One region of the Nonomuraea sp. NPDC050310 genome, then DNA from elsewhere that is predicted to be linked to it. Evidence: riboswitches for the same ligand, from Rfam matches in the RefSeq annotation. Region 1 holds a riboswitch; each other region holds the start of a gene.
What was found. Region 1 has a riboswitch for cyclic di-AMP ahead of AB0I67_RS39270 (hypothetical protein). Riboswitches for the same ligand answer to the same signal wherever they lie in the genome.
Positions count from the first base shown of each region.

Region 2: another riboswitch for cyclic di-AMP. It lies ahead of AB0I67_RS36660 (hypothetical protein); the one in region 1 lies ahead of AB0I67_RS39270 (hypothetical protein).
Region 3: another riboswitch for cyclic di-AMP. It lies ahead of AB0I67_RS21850 (C40 family peptidase); the one in region 1 lies ahead of AB0I67_RS39270 (hypothetical protein).

Region 1 is NZ_JBFAKP010000030.1:27,218-31,418, reverse strand. Features, by position in the region: gene AB0I67_RS39285 (lactate 2-monooxygenase) at 1-556, shown strand, start outside; gene AB0I67_RS39280 (DUF5302 domain-containing protein) at 606-809, shown strand; gene AB0I67_RS39275 (NADP-dependent oxidoreductase) at 925-1,875, opposite strand; cyclic di-AMP (ydaO/yuaA leader) riboswitch at 2,066-2,201, shown strand; gene AB0I67_RS39270 (hypothetical protein) at 2,392-3,213, shown strand; gene AB0I67_RS39265 (alpha/beta hydrolase) at 3,378-4,201, shown strand, end outside.
Region 2 is NZ_JBFAKP010000024.1:117,754-121,954, reverse strand. Features, by position in the region: gene AB0I67_RS36670 (DeoR/GlpR family DNA-binding transcription regulator) at 1-505, shown strand, start outside; gene galT (galactose-1-phosphate uridylyltransferase) at 502-1,563, shown strand; cyclic di-AMP (ydaO/yuaA leader) riboswitch at 1,631-1,767, shown strand; gene AB0I67_RS36660 (hypothetical protein) at 1,771-2,715, shown strand; gene AB0I67_RS36655 (DinB family protein) at 2,816-3,310, shown strand; gene AB0I67_RS36650 (site-2 protease family protein) at 3,313-4,201, opposite strand, start outside.
Region 3 is NZ_JBFAKP010000009.1:7,213-11,413, reverse strand. Features, by position in the region: gene AB0I67_RS21860 (substrate-binding domain-containing protein) at 1-639, opposite strand, end outside; gene AB0I67_RS21855 (ROK family transcriptional regulator) at 705-1,859, shown strand; gene AB0I67_RS21850 (C40 family peptidase) at 1,843-2,301, opposite strand; cyclic di-AMP (ydaO/yuaA leader) riboswitch at 2,446-2,584, opposite strand; gene AB0I67_RS21845 (3-isopropylmalate dehydrogenase) at 2,685-3,734, shown strand; gene AB0I67_RS21840 (branched-chain amino acid aminotransferase) at 3,880-4,201, shown strand, end outside.

The DNA.
Region 1 (4,201 bases):
CTTCCTCAGCGGCGCCGGGCTGGCCAACTACCTCACCGACCCGACCTTCGCCGGCGTGGACAACCCGGTGCTGCGCTGGGCGGGCCTGTTCGGCAACCCGGGGCTGACCTGGGCCGACCTGCCGTTCCTGCGCACGCACTGGGACGGCCCGATCCTGCTCAAGGGCATCGTCTCGGCCGAGGACGCGCTGCTGGCCGCCGAGCACGGCGTGGACGGCGTGGTGGTCTCCAACCACGGCGGCCGGCAGGTGGACGGCGGCATCGCCGCCCTGGACGCGCTCCCGCGGATCGCCGAGGCGGTGGGGGAGCGGCTGACCGTGCTCTTCGACTCCGGCATCCGCACCGGCGCCGACGCGGTCAAGGCGCTCGCGCTCGGCGCGCGGGCCGTGCTCGTCGGCCGCCCGGTGCTGTACGGCCTGGCCCTCGGCGGCCAGGAGGGCGTGGAACACGTGCTGCGCTGCCTGCTGGGCGAGCTGGACATCACCCTCGCGTTGTCCGGCCACTCCGGTCCCGGCGACCTCGCGGGCCTGGTGACCGGCGGCCCGATGTCGCACTGACTGGGCGCTCGTGGGAAACTTCGGATGTCCCCTACACCAGGAGGTCCTCATGACTGATTCCCAGGCTGAGCCCGAGTCGAGCTCTGACTCGCCGGAAGATGAGATGAAGCGCAAGTTCCGCGAGGCGCTGGAGGCCAAGCGTAACCAGCACGCCAGCGCGGAGGCCGGTGGCAGGGGCAAGGATCCGTCCAAGATCCATGGCGCCCATGGCCCGGCCGCCAACAAGCGTTCGTTCCGGCGCAAGAGCGGTTGATGCGCCCGGACCGAAGGGGTGTGGCCCTGGCCACACCCCTTCGTCATGTCCTGGCGACTTCGCTCGCCCTCGCTGCGCGCCGGGCTCGGGCGACTTTGCTCACACTTTCCGTTGGTCATGTCCCGGCTATTTTGATCACCGTCTTGCCCCTGGCCAGCCCCGCCCGGTTGCGGGCCACGGCCTCCGCCGCCTGGTCGAGCGGCACCTCCACGTCGACCCGCACCCGGTAGCGCTCGGCGTCCAGCAGGTCGGCCAGCGTCTCCAGCAGCACCACGCTCGCGCTGTTCTGGAAGTTGACCGCGTGCACCTCCCGCTCGGCCAGCGCGTCCACGTCCGCCACGCCCTGGGTGGTCAGCGCCATGCCGCCGGGACGCAGCAGATCGGTGGCCGCCTCGAAGCCGCCCGCGTCCTGCACCAGGTCGAAGAGCACGTCCAGGCCCTCCGGATGCAACGCCCGCACCTGGTCCGCCACGGGTGAGGCGGTGTGGTCGATCACCTCGTCGGCCCCCAGCTCACGCACCAGCGGAGCCAGGTCCGCGGTCGCGGTGGCCACGACCCTGGCCCCCTGCGCGTCGGCGAACTGGACCACGCCCTGCCCGACGCCGCCGGTCGCGCCGACGACGAGCACCGTCTGCCCTGCGTCCACCCGCGCTTCTTTAACCAGGTTGTAGGCGGTCATCGAGGCCGTCGGCACCGCCGCCGCCTGGCTCAGCGTGAGCCCCCTGGGCGCCCTGGCCACCGAGCCGGCCTTGGCGACGGCGAACTCGGCGAAGGAGCCGCCCCCGGTGGACAGGCTCATGAACTGCCCGTAGACCTCCTCGCCCGGACGCAGCTCGGTGACGCCCTCCCCGACCGCCTCGACCACGCCCGCGCCGTCGTTGCCCATGACGAGCGGGAAGGCGTGCGGGACCACGTCCTTCAGCAGCCCGTCGGTGACCTTCCAGTCGAAGGGATTCAGCCCGGCGGCGTACATCCGCACCAGGACCTGCCCTGGTCCAGGCGTCGGAACGGGCACTTCCATGACCTCAGGACGCTCGCCGAATCGGGTGATAGCCACCGCTTTCATGATTCCTCCTCAATGATCGCATTTGAGGGGGATGAAACCCATGTAATCAAAGGCGTTCCGGCCACTCGGGAGGCGGGGTGGACCTGGAGTTTCGTGGGCATCCAAGGTAGATCTTCTGCCCTAATCATGGGTTTAGTTTTGCTTTTGCCCGTTTCTTGGCCTAATGTCCATTGAGTCAGGAGCCCGCTCAGCAGGGCAGACGCCGAATCCCGCGCCGCGCGGGAACCGGGGACCCACTTATCTGGGGTGAATCCGACGCATCGTCGGTAGGGCATCTCCACGCCCGAACCCGTCAGCTAACCCGGTAGGCGAGATGGAGAGGACAACAGCCAGTGCAGCACCGTGACAGATTCTCCGGCCGCGCCGTATCGGCACTCGGGTACTGATACCCCACCGCAACACCAACTGATCTTTTCGCGCCTCGCGTAGCGACCGTCGGCATCCCCTTTTTGCCCGGCTACGCCCTTCATTGATCAGGCGCTGCCCCTGTCTCCGCACGAAGGACTTTCGCTTTTCATGACCGCCCGTTTTGGCATGCGCGCTTTCACCCTGCTCTCTTCCGGTGCGCTGGCCGGCCTCATGGCCATGACCGTCCCCGCCCACGCCGACTCCGTGCAGCTCACTCCGGTGGCCAAGCAGGAGCAGAAGCAGATCCTGCTCAAGGGCACCACCACCGCGTCCTACTACTGGGACGACTCCTCCGGCCGCAACGGCGACACCGGCCTGCCGGCCAGCGGCAAGCCCATGCAGAAGGGCATGGCCGCGAGCCCGAGCTGGCCCCTGTTCACCGAGGGCTACGTCGTCTACAAGGGCAAGAAGGCCCCGTTCTTCGTCGGCGACCGCGGTCCCGGCAACCCGTCCAACCGCGGCATCATGCTCGACCTGGACGCCAAGACCTTCGCCTACCTGCTGGGCGGCACCTTCAACGACAGCTCGCTCTCGGTCGAGGGCGTCGGCGGCGAGGGCCACGCCAAGGTGCAGTACGTCATCACCAAGTGGGGCGACGGCGTCGGCAAGAAGAACCACCCGGTCGCCTTCTCCACCGGCGCGTGGGGCCGCAAGGACAGCAACCCGGCCAAGCCCATCCCGCTGGTGAAGAAGACCGAGCCGAAGAAGGACCAGGAGCCCGAGGGCCAGGAGCCCGTCGTGGCCGCCGCCGCGGTCCCGGCCGAGCAGCCGGCCAAGGAGGCCACCTCCGCGGACCTGAAGACCATGGCCGTCAAGGAAGACGCCAACGGCAACAACTGGGGCGGCGTCCTGCTCGTCGGCGGCCTGGCCGTGCTCGGCGGCGGCGCGTACCTCGGTCGCGACCGCGTGCGCAAGCTCGTCCGCCAGTAGACCTTCCTCGAACCCCCCTCCTGAAGAGGCCCGGCACCGTGATCCCCCTCACGGCACCGGGCCTCTTCCTTTTCCTGCATGTGTGAGGGCCTCTTCACGGCGGCCCTCCCTCCTCGCGGTGGGGTCCCTTTACGGCGGGCTACCAGAATGTCATTCTGTTCCCCGTGACCACGACCGTACCCGCGAACGGCATCGAGATCGCCTACGAGAGCTTCGGCTCCCCCGAGGGCCGCCCGCTCCTGCTCATCATGGGCCTGGGCGCCCAGATGATCCTCTGGGACGACGAGTTCTGCGCCCTGCTGGCCGACCGCGGCCACCACGTGGTGCGCTACGACAACCGCGACGTCGGCCTGTCGACCCACCTGCACGAGGCCGGCCCGCCCGACCTGGCCGCCGCGCTCTCCGGAGCCCCGTTCCAGCCCGCCTACCTGCTGTCCGACCTCGCCGACGACGCCGCCGCGCTGATGGACGCCCTGGGCTGGCCCGCCGCGCACGTGGCCGGCGCCTCGATGGGCGGCATGATCGCCCAGGAACTGGCCCTCTCGCACCCCTCCCGGGTGCTCAGCCTCACCTCGATCATGTCCACCCCGGGCAAGGCCGGCCCGCCCACTCCCGAGGCCAGCGCCGCCCTGCTGTCGCCGCCCGCCCGCACCCGCGAGGAGGCGATCGCCGGAGCCCTGACGGCCTGGAAGGTCCTGGGCTCGCCGGGCTTCGGGCTGGACGCCGAGCGCATCGCCCGCCGCGCCGGCCTCAGCTTCGACCGCGGCCACGACCCGGCCGGCGTCAGCCGCCAGCTCGCCGCCATCCTCGCCTCGGGCGACCGTACCGAACGGCTGGCCAAGCTCGACGTGCCCACCCTGGTCCTGCACGGCGAGCAGGATCCGCTGATCCAGCTCGCCGGGGGCCAGGCGACCGCCGAGGCCATCCCCGGCGCCCGCCTGGTCACTTTTCCCGGCATGGGGCACGATCTGCCCCGGCCGCTCTGGGA
Region 2 (4,201 bases), on a different contig from region 1:
GCCCGGCACCGCCGTCGCGCTCTCGGCCGGCACCACCAACTGGGCGCTGGCCCACCACCTGATCGAGGTCCCGGACCTCACGATGATCACCAACTCGATCCAGGTGGCCGAGGTCTTCCACCGCAACCAGCGCGACGACCGCACGGTCGTGCTCACCGGCGGCGTCCGGACCCCCTCCGACGCCCTGGTCGGCCCGGTCGCCGTCGCCGCGCTGCGCACGCTGCACGTCGACACCCTCTTCCTGGGCGTGCACGGCATGAGCGTGCGCGCCGGATTCACCACCCCCAACCTGCTGGAGGCGGAGACCAACCGCGCGCTGGTGCAGTGCGCCGGGCGCCTGGTCGTCCCCGCCGACCACACCAAGTGGCAGACGGTGGGCATCAGCACCATCGCCGAACTGTCCCAGGCCGACGTCGTCATCAGCGACGCGCGCCTGGACGCCGAGGCGCGCCGGGACCTGGCCGAGCGCGCCGGAGAACTGATCATCGCGGAGGAAGCGTCGTGAAGCGCACCATCACTCACCTGGCCGACGGCAGGGAGCTGATCTACTACGACCGGCGCGACGACGCCGACCGGTCCGCGATCGACCGCCGCCGCCTCGATCCCCGCCCGCTCGCCTCCGAGCTGCGCTACGACCCGCTCACCGAGGAGTGGGTGGCCATCGCCGGCCACCGCCAGAGCCGCACCTTCCTGCCGCCCGCCGACGAGTGCCCGCTGTGCCCGTCGACCGCGGCACGCGCCTCCGAGATCCCGGCGAGCGAGTACGACGTGGTGGTCTTCGAGAACCGCTTCCCCTCCTTCTCCACCAACCTCGGCGACTACCCCCAGGTCGGCGGCCTGAGCGAGGTGCGACCCGGCGTGGGCCGCTGCGAGGTGGTCTGCTTCACCTCCGAGCACGACTCCAGCTTCTCCCAGCTCAGCGACGAGCAGGTCGAGCTGGTCATGGAGGCCTGGGCCGACCGCACCGCCGAGTTGTCCACGATCGAGGGCGTCGAGCAGGTCTTCTGCTTCGAGAACCGCGGCGAGGAGATCGGCATCACCCTCCCCCACCCGCACGGGCAGATCTACGGCTACCCGTACGTCACGCCGCGCACCCGGCTGCACCTGGCCGCCGCGGCCAAGCGGCCCACGCTCTTCGCCGACGTGCTGGCCGCCGAGCAGGCCGGGCCCCGGGTGGTCGCCGCCAACGAGTTGTGGACCGCCTTCGTGCCGGCCGCGGCGCGGTGGCCGTTCGAGGTGCACCTGTACCCGCATCGCCAGGTGCCGGACCTGCCGGCGCTCACGGCCGAGGAGCGGGCGGCGTTCGCGCCGCTCTACACCTCGGTGCTGCGGGCCTTCGACGGGCTGTTCGGGTTGCGCATGCCGTACATCGCGGGCTGGCACCAGGCGCCGGTACGGCAGGGCCGCGAACTGGCCTACCTGCACCTGGAGCTGTTCTCGGTCCGGCGGGCGCCCGGCAAGCTGAAGTACCTGGCCGGATCGGAGTCGGGGATGGGCGCGTTCGTCAACGACGTACCGCCGGAGGAGGCGGCCCGACTGCTTCGATCACAGGTAGATCACTAAGCGATCTCGGCTTGGAGTCGCGTTACCTTGGTTTTACCGTTAGTATCCCTCTCGCAACGGCTGTCACAGCCGTCGCACGCCTAATCCCGGGCGCGTCGCCCGGGAGCCGGGGACCCATCGCACCCTGGGGTGAATCCACTTCGGTGGTAGGGCATCTCCTGCCCGAACCCGTCAGCTAACCCGGCCGGCAGAAGGAGAGGAAGGTTCGTGGCGGCCAAGTCCGCGATGGTCACCGCGGGGATTCTCACCGCGGTCGCACTCACCTTCGGCACGTTCCCCGCCGTCGCCGCGCCCAAGCCCACCGAGCCGGAGCTCCGCGCCGAGCTGGTGAAGCTGAACAAGAAGGCCGACAAGCTCATCGAGGCCTACAACGCCAAGCGCGTCTCGCTGGGCAAGGCCCAGAGTGCGGAGAAGGCGGCCAAGGCCCGGCTGGCCCAGGCCGAGGCGCAGCTCGCCGAGGCCGAGAAGCTCATCACCCAGCTCGCCGAGATCCAGTACCAGAACAACGGCTCGCTGCCGCCCTTCATGCCGACCGACGCCGTCGGCGCCGCCGTCTTCGACGCGGTGACCGACCAGCAGCAGGCGGCCATCCAGGGCGTGCAGGCCACGCGGGACGCCAAGAAGCTCGCCGCCGACCAGGCCTCGACGCTGGCGGTCACGATCAAGAAGGAGAGCACCGAGCTCGCCGCCCAGCGCGACGAGGCGGAGAAGCTCATCTCCGACATCAAGAAGAAGCTCGTGGAGCTCGTCCCGTACGGCACGGGCCGCCGCTCCGACGGCTCCTTCGCGCCCGAGCTGCCCAGCGGGTCGGACAACATCACCCCGCGCACGCGGCTGATGCGGGCGGAGATCCAGAAGAACTTCAACCTGCAGTACACCGTCGGCTGCTACCGCGTGGACGACAGCGGCGAGCACCCGCTCGGCCGGGCCTGCGACTTCATGATGAGCAGCGGCGGCGCCATGCCCTCCAACGCCGGCAACGCGCTCGGCGACCAGGTCGCCGCGTGGGCGATCAAGAACATGGACAAGCTGGGCGTCAAGTACGTGATCTGGAAGCAGCGGATCAACCAGGGTTCGGGCTGGCGGGCCATGTCCGACCGTGGCAGCATCACCGCCAACCATTACGACCACGTGCACATCTCGATGCTCTGAGACGTGGTGCGCCCGGGCATCTGGCGCGGAGGCCCGGGCGCATCGCCCCCTGCAAACCGGTACAGCATCGCCCCCTGCAAACCGGTACAAATGGGGGACTATGCAACGTACTGAGCCTCCCCATGTCGCCCCCGAAGCCGAGACCCTGACCGGTTTCCTCGACTACCAGCGCGAGACCCTGGCCTGGAAGTGCTCCGGCCTGACCGACGAGCAACTCGCCACCCCCGCCGTCGAGCCCTCCTCCATGTCCCTCCTGGGCCTGCTGCGGCACCTGGCCGACGTGGAGCGCGGCTGGTTCCGGCGGGTGATCGCCGGCGAGGACGCCCGGGCCCGGCACTGGCGCGAGGACGACCGGGACGCCGCCTTCCACGAGGCCGCCTCCGACACCTACGAGGCGGCCTTCGCCGCCTGGCAGGAGGAGATCGCCCGGTCCAGGAAGATCCTCGCCGAGCGCGCCCTCGACGACGTGGTCGCCCACGACGGCGACCGGTTCACCGTGCGCTGGATCGTGGTGCACATGATCGAGGAGTACGCCCGCCACAACGGCCACGCCGACCTGCTGCGCGAGCGGATCGACGGGGCCACCGGCGAGTAGCCTCAGCCCGCCAGGCGGACCGGGTTGACCAGGTCGGCGTAGACCAGCAGACCGGCCATGAACATCATCAGGAACGCCAGGGCGTAGGTCAGCGGCAGGACCTTGGCCACGTCGACGTGGGCGGGCTCGGGCCGGCGCGTGATCCTCGCGAAGCCGCGCTTGAGCCCCTCCCACAGGCCGCCCGCGATGTGGCCGCCGTCCAGCGGGAGCAGCGGGATCAGGTTGAACATGCCGACCGCCAGGTTGAACATGGCGATCAGGTTGACGTAGAAGAGCAGCTTGTTCTCGATCGGGGTGTCGAGGGTGGCGATCTCGCCGCCGATGCGGCCGATGCCGACCACGCCGATCGGCCCGTTGGGGTCGCGCTCCTCGCCGGAGAAGGCCGCGTGCCAGACGCCGACCATGCGGTTGGGCAGGTTGACCAGCGACTCGCCGACGCGGGCGATCATGCCGCCCATCTCGCTGACGGTGTAGCCGATGCTCTGCCGCTCGACGACCGCCTGCGGCTTGACGCCCAGGTAGCCGACGACCTCGGTCTTCTTGGCGTCGTCGAGCTTGGGCATCTCCTGGGCGATCAGGTTGACCTTGAGGTCCTGGCGCTGCCCGGCCCGCTCGATGCCGAGGGTGACCTGGGCGGCTCCGGCGCTCCTGATGTTGCCCTGGATCTCCTCCCAGGCGCTGATCGGGCGGCCGTTGAAGGCGACGATCCTGTCGCCGGGCTGCAGGCCGGCCAGGATCGCGGGGGTCTTGGCGTCGGCCGGGGTGCACTGGCGGTTGGGGTTCTTCGTGAGCTCGGCGGTCGGGATGACGCACTGCGGCATCTCGGCCACCACCGGCTTGGCGGTGGCGACGCCGAAGCCCATGAAGATCACGCCGAAGAGGATGAAGGCC
Region 3 (4,201 bases), on a different contig from region 1:
CTGCTGCTGCGCCTTGTCGGGGCTCCAGTCGGGGGTGTCGAACTCCCGCCCGACCTTGACCTTGCCCTCCAGGACGCTCTTGGCGCCCTTCTTGTAGTCGGCCGAGCTGGGGTCGGTGGGGGAGCCGTGGATCATCACGATCTCGCCCTGGCCGGCCACGCCCTTGGCGGTCATCGCCTCCAGCAGCGCCCGGCCCTGCATCTCGCCGACACGGACGTTGTTGAAGGAGACGTAGTAGGCGTAGTCGATGCCGGAGATCAGCCGGTCGTAGGCGATCACCGGGACCTTGCGCTGCTTGGCCTGGTTGACCAGGGGCGCGACCGCGCCGGCGTCCACGGCGTCCAGGACGATCACGTTCGCGCCCTGCGCCAGGGCGGCTTCGACCTGCTGTTGCTGCTTGGCGGCGTCCTGGTCGGCGTTGCCGTACAGGAGCTCGCAGTCGGGGCAGAGCTGCTTGACCTTGGCCTCGAACAGCGGGCGGTCGAAGGCTTCGTAGCGGGTGGTCTTGGACTCCGGCAGGAACAGCGCGATCTTGCTGGTCTTGCCGGCCTCGCTGTTCTGGCCTGCCGTACCGGACCCGCAGGCGGTCAGCAGGGCGGCGGCTAAGCAGAGTGCTCCCAGGGCGGCTGTGCGGTGCATCGCCCCTCCTCTCCTATTTGGTAAGAAAGGTAATTTACTATCAACGCGTTGGCTAGACTTCCGCTGTGCTGGGGAATCCGCGGCTGCTCCGCGTGCTGAACGAGCGGCAGCTCCTCGATCGGCTGGCCGCCCACGGTCCCGCCGCGCGCGCGGACCTGGCGAAGGCGACCGGCCTGTCCAAACCGACCGTCTCCGCCGTGCTGGCCGGGCTGGAGGAGGACGGCCTCGTGCACCTGGTGGGCGAGGTCCTGGGCCGGCCCGGGCCGGTCAGCTCGCTGTACGACCTCAACGCCGCCGCCCGGCACGTGGCGGGCATCGACATCGGCCGCGACTGGATCCGGGTGGCCGTCGCCGACCTGCGGGCCGCCTTCGTCGGGCGGACCGACGCACGCAACACCGCCCGCACCTCCGCCGAGCTGGCCGCCTGCGTGGCCGAGCTGACCCGGCAGGCCGCCGCCGAGGCCGGGGTCGAGTGGTCCTCGATCGCCTGCGCAGTGGTCGGGGCGCCGGGCGTCTACGACCCCGCGGCCGGGCTGCTCTCCCTCGCCCCCAACCTGCCCGGTCCTGACCTGGGCGAACGGCTGGCCGCCGCGCTCGGCGTCGAGCTGGTCATCGAGAACGACATCAACCTCGCCGCGGTCGGCGAGATGGCGTACGGCGAGGGCCGCGGCAAGGTCAACTTCGCGCTGGTCTCGGTCGGCACCGGCGTCGGGATGGGCATCGTCATCAACGGCGAGCTCTACGTCGGCGCCCGCGGAGCGGCCGGCGAGGTGTCCTACCTGCCGGCCGCCGAGGCGCCCGAGGGCGACGAGACCCTGGAGCGCGGCGCCACCGAGACGGTCGCCGCCGCGCCCGGCGTGGTGCGCGCCGCCCAGGCCGCCGGGCTGCTGCTGGACAGCGCCCGCGAGGTCTTCGCCGCCGCGGCAGGGGGCGACCCGGTCGCGTTGTCGGTGGTCGACGGCGAGGGCCGGCGGATCGGCGGGCTGCTGGTCGCGGTGGCGGCCGTGCTCGACCCGGAGGTGATCGTGCTCACCGGCGGCGTCGGGCACAACCTTGACCTGCTCGGGCGCTCCATCCAGCGGCGGATCGCCGAGCTGGGGCCGCTGCGGCCCCAGGTGGTGGCCAGCGCGCTGGGCGACAGCGGGGTGCTGCTGGGCGCGGTCGCCCACGCCAAGGCCCGGGCCTGGGAGCTGATCTTCGAGCTCAGAGGCTCGCGGTAGGCATCGTCTCGGCGGGCTTGGCCTTCTGCTTCAGCAGGGCCGCCCAGAGCGCGACGCCCTTGGGGTCGGGCCGGACCGCGCCGACGAAGGCGCCGCGCCGCCAGCCGCTGAGCCGCTCCTCCTTGACCACGTCACCGGAGTGCGGGGCGTGCACCATGTACCCGGGGCGGCTGATCATGCCCACGTGCCCGAGGCCGGAGAAGAAGACCATGTCGCCCGGCTTGAGCTCCTTCCAGGAGATCTTCCTGCCGAAGGCGGAGTACTGCTGGGCCGCGGTGCGGGGCAGCTCGATGCCCGCGCTCTCGTAGGCGCGGAGCATGAGTCCGGAGCAGTCGTAGCCGCGGTCGGAGGTCCCGCCCCAGACGTACGGCACGCCCCGCTTGGACATGGCGTAGGCGAGGGCCTTCTTCCAGGCGGGCGGCTTGACGGCCCGGTCGCGCACCTCCTTGACCTGGGCGGCGTCCAGTGTGATGCTGGCGGCCTTCTCCGGCGTGCTGCCCGCGCCGGCCGAGGCGTGGGCCGGGGCCGGGGTGGCGGCGAGCGCCAGCGGGAAGGCGAGGGCGGCGAGAACGAGGCGAGACAGGGGAGGGTCCTTCCACGCGGCCGACCGGGTTAGCTGACGGGCTCGGGCCTGGAAGTCGGCCCTACACGAAGGGATTCGCCCCATGAAGAAAGGTGGGTCCCCGGCTCTGTCACGGACGTGACGGATTAGGCTCGTGGGACTCTAACGAAAGGGTCAAAAGGTCGCAAATCGGACAAAAAGTAGTGTCCGCCTTTTGAGATAGGTTGTTCGCAGGGCGAGACAGGGGGGTAGGGTACGTTCTCATGGAGTCGCGCAACATTCGTCTGGCCGTGATCCCCGGAGACGGGATCGGCACCGAAGTCGTCGCCGAAGGACTGAAGGTCCTCAACGCGACCGGTGTCAAGATCGAGACCACCCACTACGACCTGGGTGCCGCTCGCTACCACCGCACCGGCGAAGTGCTGCCCGACGCCACCCTCGACGAGCTGCGCGGCTACGACGCGATCCTGCTCGGCGCGGTCGGCGACCCCAGCGTGCCGCCGGGCGTCCTGGAGCGCGACCTGCTGCTCAAGCTCCGCTTCGAGCTCGACCACTACGTCAACCTCCGGCCCGTGAAGCTGTTCCCGGGCGTCGAGACGCCGCTGGCCGGCGTCGCGCCGGAGGACATCGACATGGTGGTCGTCCGTGAGGGCACCGAGAGCCTCTACGCGGGCGCCGGCGGCGTGCTGCGCAAGGGCACCCCGCACGAGATCGCCACCCAGGAGTCGCTCAACACCGCCTTCGGCGTGGAGCGCGTGGTCCGCTACGCCTTCGCCAAGGCCGCCGAGCGGCCCCGCAAGAAGCTCACCCTGGTCCACAAGACCAACGTCCTCACCTTCGCCGGCGACCTGTGGGCCCGCACCGTCAAGCGGGTCGCCGCCGACTTCCCCGAGGTCACCACCGACTACCAGCACATCGACGCCGCCTCGATGTTCTTCGTCACCGACCCCGGCCGCTTCGACGTGATCGTCACCGACAACCTCTTCGGCGACATCATCACCGACATCGGCGCCGCCATCGCCGGTGGCATCGGCCTGGCCGCCAGCGGCAACGTCAACCCCGACCGCACCGCGCCGAGCATGTTCGAGCCCGTCCACGGCAGCGCGCCCGACATCGCCGGCCAGGGCAAGGCCGACCCGACCGCGACCATCCTCTCCATCGCCATGCTCCTCGAGCACCTCGGGCTGACCGCCGAGGCCGAGCGCGTCGAGCAGGCCGTCGCCGCCGACATCCTCGAGCGGAGCGGCGGCCGGGTGCGCGGCACCCAGGAGATCGGTGACGACATCACCGCACGAGTAGCCGGCGGCGCCTAGCCGTACCCGGCCGGGCGCCCTTCGCGCTCCGGCCTGCCTGCCCTACGAACGCCTGGTGGCCGCAGCCACCAGGCGTTTTTGGTATAGATGCCGCTACATCCCAGATACTGGACATAAGCCCGCCTCGCGAAAGAAGGACTCCGCCATGACGCTCAGCTTCGACGTGCAACTCTCCGACCGCGCGCGCACCGCGGCCGAGCGCGACCAGATACTCGCGGCGCCCGGCTTCGGTCAGCACTTCACCGACCACATGATCTCGATCGACTTCACTGAGGAGCTCGGCTGGCACAACGCGCGGCTCGAGCCGTACGGGCCGTTGACGCTCGACCCGGCGACCTCGGTCTTCCACTACGCGCAGGAGCTCTTCGAGGGGCTCAAGGCCTACCGCCAGAGCAACGGCTCCATCGTGGCCTTCCGCCCGTACGCCAACGCGGCGCGCTTCAACAAGTCCTGCGCCCGCATGGCCA